Regions from separate parts of the Cellulomonas algicola genome, predicted to be linked through region 1. Evidence: riboswitches for the same ligand, from Rfam matches in the RefSeq annotation. Region 1 holds a riboswitch; the other holds the start of a gene.
The links. A riboswitch is a leader RNA that binds a small molecule or an ion and turns the genes downstream of it on or off. The one in region 1 is predicted to bind cyclic di-GMP.
Positions count from the first base shown of each region.

Region 2: linked by a shared signal. The riboswitch ahead of KOV94_RS13040 (glycosyl hydrolase) and the one ahead of KOV94_RS11275 (BldC family transcriptional regulator) in region 1 are both predicted to bind cyclic di-GMP.

Region 1 covers NZ_JAHKSJ010000013.1:148,031-155,518, reverse strand. The annotation lists gene KOV94_RS11285 (YhgE/Pip domain-containing protein) at 1-462, shown strand, start outside; gene KOV94_RS11280 (TetR/AcrR family transcriptional regulator) at 501-1,043, shown strand; gene KOV94_RS11275 (BldC family transcriptional regulator) at 1,158-1,373, opposite strand; cyclic di-GMP riboswitch class I at 1,389-1,463, opposite strand; gene KOV94_RS11270 (DUF1206 domain-containing protein) at 1,541-2,350, opposite strand; tRNA gene KOV94_RS11265 (tRNA-Ile) at 2,470-2,543, shown strand; gene KOV94_RS11260 (hypothetical protein) at 2,603-3,112, shown strand; tRNA gene KOV94_RS11255 (tRNA-Asn) at 3,186-3,258, shown strand; gene KOV94_RS11250 (cysteine dioxygenase) at 3,695-4,243, shown strand; gene KOV94_RS11245 (rhodanese-like domain-containing protein) at 4,240-4,671, shown strand; gene KOV94_RS11240 (STAS domain-containing protein) at 4,677-5,057, opposite strand; gene KOV94_RS11235 (ATP-binding protein) at 5,183-5,575, shown strand; gene KOV94_RS11230 (SDR family oxidoreductase) at 5,700-6,476, shown strand; gene KOV94_RS11225 (GNAT family N-acetyltransferase) at 6,505-7,065, opposite strand; gene KOV94_RS11220 (response regulator) at 7,226-7,488, opposite strand, start outside.
Region 2 covers NZ_JAHKSJ010000015.1:197,464-204,951, forward strand. The annotation lists gene KOV94_RS13025 (VOC family protein) at 65-439, shown strand; gene KOV94_RS13030 (glycoside hydrolase family 26 protein) at 506-1,984, opposite strand; gene KOV94_RS13035 (glycosyltransferase) at 1,974-3,536, opposite strand; cyclic di-GMP riboswitch class I at 3,890-3,964, shown strand; gene KOV94_RS13040 (glycosyl hydrolase) at 4,105-5,922, shown strand; gene KOV94_RS13045 (nucleoside deaminase) at 5,951-6,436, shown strand; gene KOV94_RS13050 (APC family permease) at 6,538-7,488, opposite strand, start outside.

The sequences.
Region 1 (7,488 bases):
CCCGCACTCGTCATGGGGATCGTGCAGGTCGTGGTGCTGCTCACCGTCCTGCGGGTGGGGGTCGGGCTGACCCCGACGCACCCGGTCGGCGCGCTCGCGTTCACCGTGCTCGTGGTCGCCGCCTTCCTCGCGGTGCAGCAGATGCTCCTCGCGCTGCTGGGCACGGCCGCCGGACGCATCGCGACGCTCGCGCTGCTCGTGCTCCAGCTCGCGTCGGCGGGCGGCACGTACCCGGTCGAGACGTCGCCGGCGTTCTTCCGGGCGCTGCACCCGCTGCTGCCCATGAGCTACGGCGTCGACGGCCTGCGGGCGCTGCTCACGGGTAACCCCGACGGTCGGCTCTGGACCGCGGTCGCCTACCTCGTCACGCTCCTCGTCGCGTCGCTCGCGGTGACGTCGTGGCGGGCGGGGCGCATGCGCACGTGGACGCTCTCGCGCCTGCACCCCGCACTCACGATCTGACCGGCGCCCGCGGGCGCACGTTCTGGGAGGCTGCACGCATGCGGACCACCGACACCCGGCGGCACATCGTCGACGCGGCCCTCGCGCTCGTCGCCGAGCGCGGCTACACCGCGACCGCCGTCGACGACATCGCCGCCGCGGCGGGCGTCGCGAAGGGGTCGGTGTTCTACAACTTCGGCTCCAAGGCCGAGCTGTTCGAGGCGATCATCGCCGAGGGCGTCGCGCGGCTCACCGCGGCGCTGCGGGCGGCCGCCGACGGCCTGACCGGCACCGACGCGGTCGACGCGCTCGTCACCGAGCTGCTCACGCAGGTCCGCGACCACCCCGACTTCGCGAAGGTCATGGTCGCCGAGGTCTTCCGCACGGGCCGGCAGTGGCAGGACTCGATCCGCGCGCTGCGGGACGACGCGATGGGGGTGTTCGCCGGTGCCGTCGCGGCGGCATGGCCCGACCGGGACCCGTCGCTCACGGCGGCGGCGCTGTTCGGTGCCACGGTCGTGGCCGGGCTCGAGTGGCTCGTGTTCCAGCCGGAGCGCTCGCTCGAGGACGTGCGGTCGGCGGTCCTGACGACGGTCCGCTGACCGCACCGCCGAGTGGGGCGTCACCCCACGCCCGGACACAGCAGCACGCCGGCGGCGACTGGTGTCACCGCCGGCGTCCCGGGGTCGTGCAGGTCGCGGCGCAGCCGCGGAAGGTCACTCGCCCGCGCGCTGCGTGGGGACGCCCTGGAGGAGCTGACGCACCTCGGCCTCGTGGAAGCGACGGTGCCCGCCCAGCGTGCGGACCGCCGAGAGCTTGCCGGCCTGGGCCCAGCGCGTCACCGTCTTGGGGTCCACGCGGAACAGGACCGCGACCTCGCCGGGGGTGAGAAGGGCACCCTGCGTGAGGGGGGCGTCGGTGGTCACAGCCATGGTCATCTCCTGTCGTTCGGTAGCTCGGCTGACCTCGTGGGTCCCGTGGCTTTGCGTCCCCACCTTGCGGCGGGTTTGCCGTTGTCGCTGACAACAAGAACTATGACCGTTTCTGGACAGTTAGTCAAGAAACTCCGCGTCAGTTGCGTGCGGCAAACGGGTGAACTTCAGAGCCGCCCGTATCTCGCACGGGCAAACGCATACCCGCCGTACGCGACGAGCCCCAGCGCGACGACGCCGAGCAGGAACGGCCCGCCCGGCTGGTCGCGCAGGGTGTGCAGCGCCTGGTCCAGGCCGCCCGCCGCCTGCGGGTCGGCCTTGGCTGCCGCGACGACGAACAGCACGCCCACGACGCCGAGCGCGACACCCTTGAGCACGTAGCCCCACACGCCCAGACGCTCCACGACGCGGCCCGCCGTCCCGGACGGCAGGCGGTGCAGGTCGGCCAGGAACTTCTTCTTCCAGCCCTTGACCACGTGGTACGCGCCCACGCCGACGACGGCCAGGCCGACGGCGGCGACGAGGATCCGACCGCCGGGCGCGGACATGAGGCGCGACGTGAGGTCGGCCGTCTGCTGCTCGCTCGACGTGCCGCCGCCACGCGCGAACGCGAACGACGCGGCCGCGAGCGCGAGGTAGACGAGCGCGCGGCCCGCGGCCTTGGCACGCCACCCGTTCGTCCGCGAGCCCTGCGCGCCACCACCCGACGTGGGCGGCGCACCGCGGACGGCCTTGGCGACCTCCCACGCGCCCAGCGCCGCGAAGGCCACCACGAAGAACCACAGCGCCGCGCCGCCGAACGGCGTCGACGCGACCGTCCCCAGCGCGCCCGACTGGTCGGCCTGCTGGCTCCCGCTGCCGACCGCCACCTGCAGGGCCAGCACGCCGATGAGCACGTGCAGCACCCCGCTCACCGCGTACCCGGCCCGCGCCGCGAGCTCCCAGCCGTGCTCGGCGTGCGTCGTGTTCCCGCTCATCTGCGCCTCACCACCCCGCTCTCCCCCCGGTCGTCCCCCGTGCTCCGTCGCGTCGGATCGTGGCAGCGAACGGGCACCCCCGCGACCGGAGGGGACTGCCGTAGCCTGGGCTCCGCCTCGGGGCAGTAGCTCAGCCGGTCAGAGCAGCGGACTCATAATCCGTGGGTCGTGGGTTCAAGCCCCACCTGCCCCACCCGACGTCCCTCCCCGCGCGTGCGCGGGCGCCGCACCCCGCGCGGGTACCGTTGCCCGGTGGCTCTCTCCCGTCGACGCCGGCTCCCCGCGGCGGACCGCGCGCTGCTCGACCTGCGCCCCGGCGACCGCGTCCTCGTCGAGGCGCACCTGAGCGACGGCCGGTGGGCGGTCGCGTCCCGTCGGGCGCTGCACCTCCTCGAGGACGGCAAGGTCGCCCGCGTCCCCTGGAGCGAGGTGGACCGCGGGTCGCTCGACCCCGCGACGCGCGTGCTGACGGTCACCTGGGTCTGGGGCGGCACGTCGCGCCTGCCGTTCGCGCAGGACTCCGCGTCCGTGGGCTTCACGCAGACGTTCCGCGAGCGCGTGCAGCAGTCGGTCGTCCACGCCGTGCCCGTCACGGTGCCCGGCGGCGGCAAGGTCCGGCTCGCGCTGCGGCGCGACGAGGAGGGCGAGATCTTCACGCAGGTGCTGGGCGACGCGGGCGTGGACGTCGACGACCCCGTCGTCTCCGCGGCGCTCGACGTCGCCGAGGCCGAGGCGCGCGACGCGGTCGGCCTGCCCCGCTGACGCGGGTGGCCGCCGGGCGCCTCGGGTGGTCCGGAGCACCCTCCGACGGCTGCTAGAGTTTCTTCCCGCGCGATCCCTCGTAGCTCAATTGGCAGAGCATCCGACTGTTAATCGGACGGTTACTGGTTCGAGTCCAGTCGAGGGAGCTTCCCACGAAGGCCCCCGCCCGGCACCACGCCGAGCGGGGGCCTTCGTCGTACCGCCACATCTCCGCCCCGGCCGCGCAGCAGGGCCGCCCCACGCCTGCGCGCGACGCCGTGCCATCCGGATCGTGGGAAGTGCGCCGCTCCCCCTTGCCCTGCGAGCAGCGCTGTGGTGACGTCTGCCGCCTGCCGGGAGCGAGTCGTCTCCCGCCCGTCGACGCCCAGAGGAAGGACCCACCCGTGCCGACCACGACGTCCTCCTCCGTCCGCGTCCCCGCGTCGCCGGCCCTCGCGCGCCGGTCGTGTCGCTGTCGCCGCTGCTGCCCGTCCTGATCCACCGGCGACCACGCCGGAGCAGCCCCCGGTCGACGCCGTGACGCGTGCGCCTCCTGCGCGCAGCCGCCGCGTCGGCCTCTCGACGCACCGGAGAGACACGACCATGACCCTCGACCTGACCCTGCCGCCCACCACGGCGACCGCACCCGCCCCGCGCGTCGCACCCGTCGCAGCCGCCGCACCCGGCACGCTCCGCACCGCGGAGCTCGCCGACCTCGTGCGGTCGATCGCGGCGCGCCCGGACCGCTGGCGTCCGCTCGTCCGCTTCCAGGAGAGCGGACGGTGGTGGACCCGGCTCGACGCACCGGCCGGCGTCGACGTGTGGCTCCTCACGTGGCTGCCCGCGCAGGGCACCGAGCTGCACGACCACGGTCGGTCGTCCGCGGCGTTCACCGTCGCCGCGGGCACCCTGACCGAGCTCCGCCCGGGCGACGACGGCGCGCCCGTCCCGCAGGGCTTCGCGGCCGGGCGCACCCAGACGGTCGAGCCGGGTGATCTGCACGACGTGGTCAACGCGGGGACGGAGCCGGCCGTGAGCATCCACGCCTACTCTCCCCCGCTCACCCGCGTGACCTACTGGGGTGCGGGGCCGGACGGCGTGCTGGTGCCGACGCGCACCGTCGACACCGACGAGCCGGAGACGGACGCGTGACCGCCGCGGTGCGCCGCCGCACGATCGACGACGTCCTCGCGGAGGCTCGCGCGCGCCTGCACCGCCTCACGCCGCACGAGGCGTGGGCCGCGGTCGAGCGCGGTGCGCTCCTCGTGGACATCCGCCCCGCCGCGCAGCGGGCGGCCGAGGGCGAGGTGCCGGACGCCGTCGTCATCGAGCGCAACGTGCTCGAGTGGCGGCTCGACCCCGCGAGCGCGCACCGCATCCCCGAGGCGACCGGGTACGACGTCGAGGTCGTCGTGCTGTGCTCGGAGGGGTACACGTCGAGCCTCGCGGCGGCGTCGCTCGCCGACCTGGGGCTGCACCGGGCGACGGACGTCGACGGCGGGTTCAGCGCGTGGCGAGCGGCGGGTCTGCCGACCGCCGGGGTGCCCGTGGGCGGGACGGCGCGCACGGTGCACGCCTGACCGGCTCAGCGGGCGGCGTCGTCCCGGTCGCCCTCGCCGTCCCGGTCGAACATGGACACGACGCCCGAGGCCTCGAGCGCCATCAGCGGGCTGCCCGACGCGCCGCGCAGCGGGACGCGCGACGACTGGTGGGACGCGACGGTCACGAGCACCGCGATGACCGAGGAGTCGATGAACGTGGCCCGGGTCAGGTCGATCTCGCGCACCCCGGCGGCGACGAGGGTCGGACCGAGCTCGCCGCGCGCGACGCCGAGCTCGTCGGCGAGGTCGAGGACGGACGCGACGTCGACGTCGCCGTCGACGCGCAGCACGTGCGGGTGCTCGGGGTCGACCCGAAGGCCGTCCTGCGGGGCGTCTGCGCCGTCCAGGCGTGTCGGTGACGTCACGTGCCCAGTATGACGACTCGACGCGGGCACCGTCGTACGCGACGCGCGACACCGCCGCCTGGCCGACCGGGCGACGCGCCCGTCGCCGGTGCGCACGGACGCGTCCGGGCGGGTACGGTCGGCGGGTGCACGCGGAGGTCGAGGGCAACGAACGCTCGTTCGCGTCCTCCGTGGGGTCCCTCGCGCGGGCGCGTGCGTGGTCGATGGAGCGGGCGCGCGACGCCGGTGCGCCCAAGCGTGTGGTCGACTCCGTCCAGCTCGCGATGAGCGAGGCGTTCACCAACGCGGTGCGGCACGCGCCCGGTTCGCAGGCGATCACGGTGCGAGCGGTCCACCGCGACCGCGAGGTGACGTTCGAGGTGCACGACGGCACCGCGACGGCCCCCCGCCGCCGCACGGGACGCGAGGGGCTGCCGGGTGGTCACGGCCTGCACATCCTGGACGCGGTGACGTCGGGCTGGGGATGGCGCCCGACGCGCGGCGCGGGGAAGGTCGTCTGGTTCACGATCCGCTGGTGACGGGCGGGCGCACTCGCCGATCACCGGGCGGGCGGCGCCCCGGACCCGCGGTTACGGTCGACGGATCGCACGCGGTCGTGGTCCGGAGGGCGGCGGCGGCCGGGTGGCGGCGAGAGGACGCGCGATGGTGGCGGCGGAGAAGGTGGCGCTCGTGACGGGCGCCGGGTCGGGCATCGGCCGGGCGAGCGCGCTGCGGCTCGCGGCCGACGGCATGACGGTCGTGGTGCTCGGGCACCGGCAGGAGAGCGCCGACGAGGTCGCCGCGGAGATCCGCGACGCCGGCGGGACCGCGGTGCCGGTCGCGGCCGACGTCGCCGACGCCGCGGCGGTGCGGGACGTGGTGCGGCGTGTCGAGGAGGAGCTCGGCCGGCTCGACGTCGTGGTGGCCAACGCGGGCGTCAACGGCGTGTGGGCGCCGGTCGACGAGATCGAGCCCGAGGAGTGGGACGCGACGATCGGCACCAACCTCACCGGCACGTTCCTCACCCTCCGGTACACGGTCCCCCTGCTCGTGCGGCAGGGCGGTGCGGTCGTCGTCTCGTCCATCAACGGCACGCGGACGTTCAGCAACTCGGGCGCGTCCGCGTACGCGACGAGCAAGGCGGGGCAGGTCGCGCTCGCGCGCATGCTCGCGGTCGAGCTCGCGCCGCGCGGCGTGCGCGTCAACGTCGTGTGCCCGGGCGCGATCGACACGGAGATCAGCGACAACACCGAGCAGCGGAACACCGAGCGCCTGGGCGTGACGGTCGAGTTCCCCGACGGCGAGATCCCGCTCACGGGGTCCGAGCCCGGACGCGCGTCGCAGGTCGCGGACGCGGTCGCGTTCCTCGTGTCCGACGGCGCGAGCCACGTCACCGGTACCGAGGTGTTCGTCGACGGGGGCCAGTCGCTCGTCGTCTGAGCGGGACGTCCCGCGCAGCGAGCGACCGTCACGGGCTGGTCGTCATCACCGCGAGCGCGTCCGCGTCGAGCGGCCGGTCCGCGAGCACCAGCCGGACCGCGTCCGGGTCGGGGTTGCCCACGTCGGGTCCGCGCCAGGCGAGCGTGAGCCCGAGACGCTCGGCGAGGCGGCGGGACGCCGCGTTGTGCTCGAGGAGGTAGGCGGCGACCGGGACGTCGGGCCGGACGTCGCGGGCGGCGTCGAGCGCGGCGCTCGCGAGCTCGTGCGCGAGCCCGCGACCCTGCGCCTCGACCGCGCACCGGTAGTACACGTTCCAGACGGTGCCCTCGCGCAGCGTCACGCCGCCGATGCCGACCACCCGGCCGTCCGCACGGTCGCGCGCGGTCCAGTAGCCCAGGCCGTCGTCGTCCCACGCGGTGGCGTACCGCTCGAGCTGGGTGCGGGTCTGGTCGGTCGACGTGTGCCGCCCGGACGGCAGGTGCTCCCACAGCCGCGCGTCGGCGTTCAGCACGAACACCGGCTCGGTGTCGTCGACGCGCACGGCGTCGAGGCGCAGGCGGGCGGTCAGGACGTGGCGCAGGTCGGTCACGGCTCGACCGTAGGGGGCGCCGTCCGGCGCTGCCACGTGCGCACGTCGGGGTCACGCACGGCGCGCGGCGCCCCCCGGGCCGAGGTGGCGACCCGACCGCTCGGGCGTCCAGGTCGCGCACTCCGCGGCGACGGCACGCCCGAGGCGGCGACGCGGCCGTTCAGGCGTCGGCTCCCCCGTCGCCGGCCGGGCGGACGAGGCCCGCGTCGAACGCGGCGACCACGAGCTGCACGCGCGTCGCGAGGCCGAGCCGCGTGAGCATCGAGCTCACGTGGCTCTTGACGGTGGCCTCGGTGAGCGAGAGCGCGGTCGCGACGTCGGCGTTCGTGGCCCCGGTCGCGAGGTGCACGAGCACGTCGCGCTCGCGCGGCGTGAGCCGGTCGAGCACCTGTCGTGCCGCTGGTGAGGCGGTGCGCGACCGGA
Region 2 (7,488 bases), on a different contig from region 1:
GTCCGCGGGACCATGGGACGGACGCCGCCGGGGACGTCCGGCGGGCCGACCGAGGGGGTCTCCCGTGGAGTTCAGGCTCGAGCTCGTGATCGTCCCCGTGAGCGACGTGGACCGCGCCGTCGCGTTCTACTCCGAGAAGGTCGGGTTCGTCGTCGACCACGACCAGCGCGTGAGCGACGACGTGCGGTTCGTGCAGCTCACGCCGCCCGGCTCGCAGTGCTCGATCGCGGTCGGGCTCGGCCTGTCCGACGCCGCGCCCGGGTCCGTCAAGGGCCTCCAGGTCGTCGTCGACGACGCCGACGCGGCGCGCGCGTTCCTCGTCGAGCACGGGATCGACGCGCCCGAGGTGCAGGAGTTCCCGTGGGGCCGGTTCACCGGCTTCCGGGACCCCGACGGCAACGAGTGGTCGGTCCAGCAGCTCCCGGCCTGGCGCGGCTGACGCGCGACCGTCGACAGACGACGACCCCCGACCCCGGCGGCGGACCGGGGTCGGGGGTCGCGTCGGTCACGGTCGGGGCAGCCCGATCCCGGTGCGGGCGAACCCGTCGGCGGCGGCGCGCAGCGACTGCGGCGACGAGTCGAGCCGCCAGTCGTTGGTCGAGCGGCCGCTGCCCTCGCCCGACGTGACGGCGAGGCTGAACCAGCCGATGCCGATGATGTCGCTGTTCTCCGGCCGGGCCAGCCCGTCGAACAGGTTGCTGATCCACTGCGCCTTCTTGCCGCCGCGCTCGGTCGCCCCGATCTCCGCGAGGAAGATCGGCTTGCCGGGTGCGGCCTCGCGCAGCATCGGCAACGTCATGGCGTACGTGTCGTCGAAGGTCGGCACGGGGTCGCCCGGGCGGTAGTAGCCGGACATGCCGACCCAGTCGACGTACTCGGGGCCAGGGTAGAACTGCCGCGGGTGCGGCTGGCTGGGGATCTTGTTGACGCGGTTGGGCGCCCACAGCCACACGACGAGGTCGTTCGCGCCCTCGGCCTCGAAGATGTCGTGCACGTGCCGCCACATCTCGACGTACTGGCCCGGCTTGTTGCCGTTGACGGACCCGCCGTCCCAGCCGCGGATCTCCGACCACGGGTACCACGAGCCGTTCATCTCGTGGTCGAACCGGATGACGAGCGGCAGCCCGGTGGCGGTGATGTCGCGGGCGTACTGGTGCAGGTAGTCGTCGAACGCGCCCCCGATGATGCGGCTGAGCGAGAACTCGGGCACGTCGCTCGTGATCGAGCCGATCTGGCTCTGGCTCTCCCACGTCAGCAGGGGGATCTGCCCGCGGCTCCACGCGGCCTGCACGGCGTCGGGGCGGAACGGGGTGTCCCACGACTGGAAGTAGCCGCTGACGTTCGCGTTGCGGTTGACGGCGGCCTCGACGCCGTTGAACTCGGCGTAGTCGAACGGGCTCTGCGTCGTGTAGAGCCCGAACAGCTGGCTGGCGGCGAGGATCTGCGACTTCGTCATCGACGCGGTCACGGGCGGTGGCACGTAGCCCTTGGGGTTCTCGACCTTCCAGGACAGCTCCTGCACCTGCCGGCGCAGGTCGGCGATCTTCGCGGTCGTGTCGACGGCGGCGGCGTTGTGCCGCTCGCGCGTCGCCTTGAGCTCGCCGTTCACGACGTTGGCGGTGTCCGCCTGCGCGGCGGCCTCGGCCTCGGCGCGACCGAGGGCCTGCTGGGTCGCGACGAGCTCGGCCTGCAGCGCGTCGAGCTGTGCCTTGAGGTCGTCGGCGCGGGCCTTCTGGACGGTGTCGAGCACGGGAGGCCGGCCACCGGTGAGCTTCTCCTCGGCGGCGGTGAGCTGGGTCTTGAGGTCGTCGGCGCGGGCGCGCTCGGTCTGCAGCGCGACCTCGGCCGCGGAGGGCCCTTCCCAGAAGCGCTGACCCTGCGGCGTGGACCACGCGAGGCCGGTGACCAGCAGGAGCGCGACGACGAGGGCCGCACCGCTGATGCGCTGACGTCGGCTGAGGCGGAACAGGCGGTCAGAGAACATACGCGAGGGCCTCCACGCTGAGCAGGGCACCGCCGAGGAGGTAGGGCACGGCGGCCTTCGGGTTGAGACGGCGTCGCCGGGGCGGGGGAGCCGGGTGCGTCCGGACGTACGTGAGCGTCTCGGTGCGGCGCGCGGCCCGGGTCTCGGCCGCCGTCCGGGTCCCCTGCGGACCGTGGCCCGGGCCGCCGGCGACCGGGACCCCGGACGGCGGGGTGTCGCCGACGGACGGCAGGGCCGCGTCGATCGGGCGCCCGGCGTCCGTGCGCAGCGCGTCCTCGGCGACGTCGAGCACCCCGTCGGACGTGTCCGCGGAGTAGGCGTGCGCCCGGGTGCCCCACGACGCGACGTGCGCCATGCGGAAGAACCCGAGCAGCCGGATCGGCATGAGGAAGAACGTCGAGAACACGATGTACGCAGGCAGCAGGAGCAGGTCGCGCGGGACCTCCCGCAGGTGCCGCATCTGCCGCAGCGCCATCGACAGCCAGCTGGCCGCGACGACGAGCCCGACGAGCAGCACGACGCCCTGCCACCCGGGCCGCAGCTCGAGCAGCGGCGTGTAGAAGTTGTAGCCGGTCGCCGCGAGCGTGCGGTACAGGCCCCCGGCCCACGTCCCGAGCAGCAGGAACGGCAGCAGGATGTCCATGACGAAGAAGAACCCGAGCACGGGGGCGTGCCCGGTCATCCAGGGCAGCATCCGCAGGGTGTTGTACTGGCTGCCGCGCGCCCAGCGCAGCTGCTGCTTCGCCATCTTGCGCAGCTTGAGCGGCGCATCGGTGTAGACCAGGCTCGTGTGCTGGTAGACGGTCCGGTACCCCTGCTTGAGCGTGAGGTTCGTGAGCGTCCGGTCGTCGGAGACCTCGAGGAAGATGCCGAGGAACTCCTCGCCGAGGAACTGCGGCATCGCCCGCACGAGGACGTCGCGGCGGAACGCGATGGTGCGGCCCGGCAGGCACCCGACCTGGCCGAGCGCGGACTGCGCGGGCATCGCGTACAGCGCGCGGCTGTTCTCGAGCCAGTCGGCCCAGCGGGTGATGAACTTGCGCCGCGGGTCGAGGATCCGCTGCCGGGTGGTGACACCGCCGACCTTGGGGTCGTTGAACGGCTTCACGAGCTCGGTGAGCGTGTGCGGCGTCCAGATGGTGTCGCTGTCGACGAGCGCGATGATCTCGCCCGTCGACACCTCCACCCCGATGGCAACCGCATTCCTCTTCCCGGCGACCGGGGTCCAGATCCGGCGCACTTCAGGAAAGTCGTCGCAGACGGATTCCAGCGCGGTGTTGCGCGGTCCGTTGATGACGACGACCACCTCGTGGGGCTGCTGCTCGGTGATGCGGCGCAGCACGTCGTGGAACAGGTCGAGCGGTTCGTCGACGACCGGGATCACGACCGACGTGGTCGCGTGGCACGGCTCCGTCCACGTGCGGTAGCGCGCGGAGAGGACGACCTTGACGAGCCAGATGAGCCAGACGAGAGCGGTGAACAGGGCGAAGAGGTAGATCTCGAACGGGGCGTCCGAGAGCAGGTCACGGACCTGCAGCAGGAAGATGAGCACGCGGGAGCTCCTCGTGTCGAGGCGTCGGCTTCTTCAACGCGGCGGGCTTCGGGGTCGCGCGGGGTCGGCGGCGAGGACGTCGCGGGGGAAGGGCGGCTCGACATCGAGCGGTGAGGCGGCGCGGCACGCGTTCGGAGTCCCCCCGGTCTCCGAGCAGTCGTGCGGCGCCGGATCCCGTTTTCGGGAGCGGCCAGGTCCGGCGTACCGGACAAGTGCTCACAGTTTCCACGAGTCGCCCGTGAAGGAAAATACCCGTCCACAAGTTGGTCACTACAGATATGACTGGATGAACAATCGTCTAGGACTTACGTCCTATATACATGTCCAGGAGTGTGCTCGTACGCTTGTTCGGTCAGCGACAAGGGCAAACCTGCCGCGAGGCAGGGACGCAAAGCCATGGGGCCCTCGAGGTCCGCCAGGCTGCCGAACGACTCAGGGGGCTCCTCACTTGCGCACGTCCACGCCCGTTCCGGGCGCCATCACCCATGCCCGGACCCACCCGACCGGCCGTCTCCGGGGCACCCGTGCGTCCCGGCCCGGCACGACCCGCCGCCGCGCCGTCGTCGTCGTGACGACCCTCGTCGCCGGCCTCCTCGGCACCGGCGTCGCCGCACCCGCGACCGCCGCCGAGCCCGCGCCGGGCGACGCCGCCGCGGCCCTCACCCCGCAGGACGGCCTGCTCTTCGGTGCGTTCGTCGCCAAGGGCGCGACCACGCAGGAGGAGGCCGTCGCGACGTTCGAGGACACCGTCGGCCGCAAGCTCGACACCCAGCGCCTCTACCGGCAGTGGGACGAGGACCTGCGCGCCGGTGGCGTCGCCTCGGCCGTCGAGCGCGGCCGCACGCCCGTCCTGTCCGTCGCGACCAAGCGTGTCGACGGGACCAAGGTGAGCTGGGCGTCCATCGCCCGCGGCGACCAGGACACCACCATCGCCGCCCAGGCCGCGACCGTCGCGGGCCTCGGCGTCCCGCTCTACCTGACCTTCCAGCACGAGCCCGACTACGCGACGGGCTACGGCACGGCCGCCGAGTACCGCGCCGCGTGGCGGCACTACGTGCAGGTCTTCCGCGACAAGGGCGTGAGCAACGTCGTCTGGACGTGGATCGTCACGCCCACGCCGTTCGCCGCGAACGCGACGACGACCGCCGACGCGCTCTACCCGGGCGACGACGTCGTCGACTTCGTCGGGCTCGACGTCTACAACTGGAACGGCTGCAACCCCGGCGGCCCCAGCTCCTGGCAGAGCGTCGCGACGCAGTCGACGGCGGCCCGGGCCTTCGCGCAGAAGCACGGCAAGCCGATGATGGTCGCCGAGTGGGGCTCGGTCGAGGACCCGACGAACGCGCAGCGCAAGGCCACCTGGCTGCGCGACTCGATGACCACGTGGACGAGCTGGCCGGAGGTCAAGGCGGTCCTCTACTTCCACCAGCAGGGCAGCTGCCCGTGGTGGGCGGACTCCTCGTCGACGACGCTCGGCGCGTTCCGGTCGATCGCGGCCGACCCCTCCGCCCGCACCCGCACCACCGCGTGGCTGCGCGTGTCCGCGACGCACGGCGCCGCACCGCTCGCCGTCACGGTCGACGCGTCCCGCTCGTGGGCGGCCGGCTCGGTGCCCGGGGCGGGGATCGCGTCGTGGACCCTCGACCTCGGCGACGGCTCCGCACCCCTCACCGGCACCGGCACGCCGCCCGCCACGGTGAGCCGGACGTACGCCGCGGGCACCTTCGCGCTGCGGCTCACCGTGACCGACACCGCCGGCCGCACCGCGACCGACCGCGTGTCCGTCGAGGCCGCACCCGTGCCGACGGTCACCGTGTCGGCCAAGGACGTCACGACGACGTCCGCGACGTCGCAGGCGCTCGTCGACCTGCACGGGTTCGCGGGCACCGTGCGGTCGGAGTGGGGCACGACGACCGCCTACGGGACGACCGGCCCGGTCACGTCCGTCCCGGCGGTGTCGTACGCGAAGGCGGTCAACCAGCCGCTCGGGACGCTGCAGCCGAACACCACCTACTACGTGCGCACCACGACCACGACGCCCGCGGGCACGACCGTCACCACGAGCAGCTTCGAGACCGCCGGGAAGCCCACGTCGTCGAAGCAGTGGACGTCCGGCACGACCGCGACGTCGACGACGTTGGTCGCGCAGGTGCACCCGCACCGGCTCGCGACCACGGCGTGGATCGAGTGGGGCACGACCACGGCCCTCGGCCAGGCCTCCCCCGTGACGTCGGTCGCCGCCCTCACCTACGAGAAGTCGGTGTCGAGCGGGCTCGTCGGCGGGCTCGCGCCGAGCACGACGTACTACTACCGGGTCGTCGCGCAGAACTCCGCGGGCACCCTCGTCGGGCCGATCGCCAGCGTGAAGACGCCGCGCCTGTCCTGACCGCCGGCCGCGGCCTAGGGTCGGCAGCATGGCCGTGACCGACGCCGACCTGGTCCACCTGCGACGGTGCGTCGCGCTCGCGCGCGAGGCGCTCGACGACGGCGACGAGCCGTTCGGCTCGGTGCTCGTCGACGCCGCCGGGACCGTCCTGCTCGAGGACCGCAACCGCGTCAAGGACGGCGACCAGACCCGGCACCCCGAGCTCGAGATCGCCCGCTGGGCCGCCGCGCACCTCCCGCCGGAGGAGCGCGGCGGCTGCACGGTCTACACGTCGGGCGAGCACTGCCCCATGTGCGCCGCCGCGCACGGGTGGGCCGGGCTCGGGCGGATCGTCTACGTCGCGTCGAGCGGGCAGCTCGTCGCGTGGCGGCGCGCGTGGGGGCTGCCGGCCGGGCCCGTCGCGCCGCTGCCCGTGAAGTCCGTCGTCCCCGGGGCGGTCGTCGACGGGCCCGCCGAGGCGCTCGTCGACGCGATGTGCGCGCTGCACCGCGAGCACGCGGACCGGTCGCGCTGAGCCCGGCCGTCCGCGCGGGCCGGCGCCGCCCGCGTCGACGTGACGAGGTCGTCCGACGTGGCCGTCGCCGGCCGCGTCGACCGTGAGGAGGCCGTCCGACGTCAGGCGCGGGACGTCGGGGCCGCCGCCTCGCGGCCCGTGCGGTCCGTGCGTCCCACCGCCCAGCGGTTGACCAGGTACAGCACCACACCGATCGCGAGCAGCGCGCCCGCCCGCACGTAGACGGCCGGGTCGCGGCCCGTCAGCGGTGACGCGAGGACGAGCGACACGACCGCACCCGCGACCGGGGCCCACGTCGGCGCCCGGAAGGTCGGTCGCTCCGCGTCGTCGCCTGCGGCCGGGTCCTCGTCGCGTGCGTCCGCGCCGTCGTCCGGCCGGCGCCGCAGCACCAGGACGGCGACGTTGACCGTCGCGAAGACGAGCAGCAGGAGCAGCACCGTCGTGTCCGCGAGCCCCGCCAGGTCGCCCGTCGCCACGAGCGTCAGCGCGATCACCACCGTGAACGCGATCGCCACGTACGGCGTCTGCCGCCCGCCCACGCGCCCCAGCACGCGCGGCACGATCCGCTCCTGCGCCATCCCGTAGACCAGCCGCGACGCCATGAGCATGTTGATGAGCGCCGTGTTCGACACCGCGAGCAGCGCGATCACCGCGAACAGCGCGGGCGGGAACGTCAGCCCGGCGACCTTGACGACCTCGAGCAGCGGTCCCGTCGACTCCGCGAGCACGTCGGTCTCCACGAGCATCGACGACGTGAACGCGACGCCGACGTAGATGAGGCCCGCGACCGCGAGCCCGCCGAACAGCGCGCGCGGGAAGTCGCGGCGCGGCGCGTGGCACTCCTCCGCGAGGTTCACCGAGTCCTCGAACCCGAGCAGCGCGTAGAACGCGAGCGCCGTCGCGCCGAGCACCGCCATCCACGCCGACCCGTCGGTCTCCAGCACGAACGCGCGGCCCGGGTCGCCCTCGCCCGTCAGCAGCGCCCACGCACCGATCGCGAGGATGACCAGCAGGCCCGTCGCCTCGACGATCGTCAGCACGACGTTGACGCG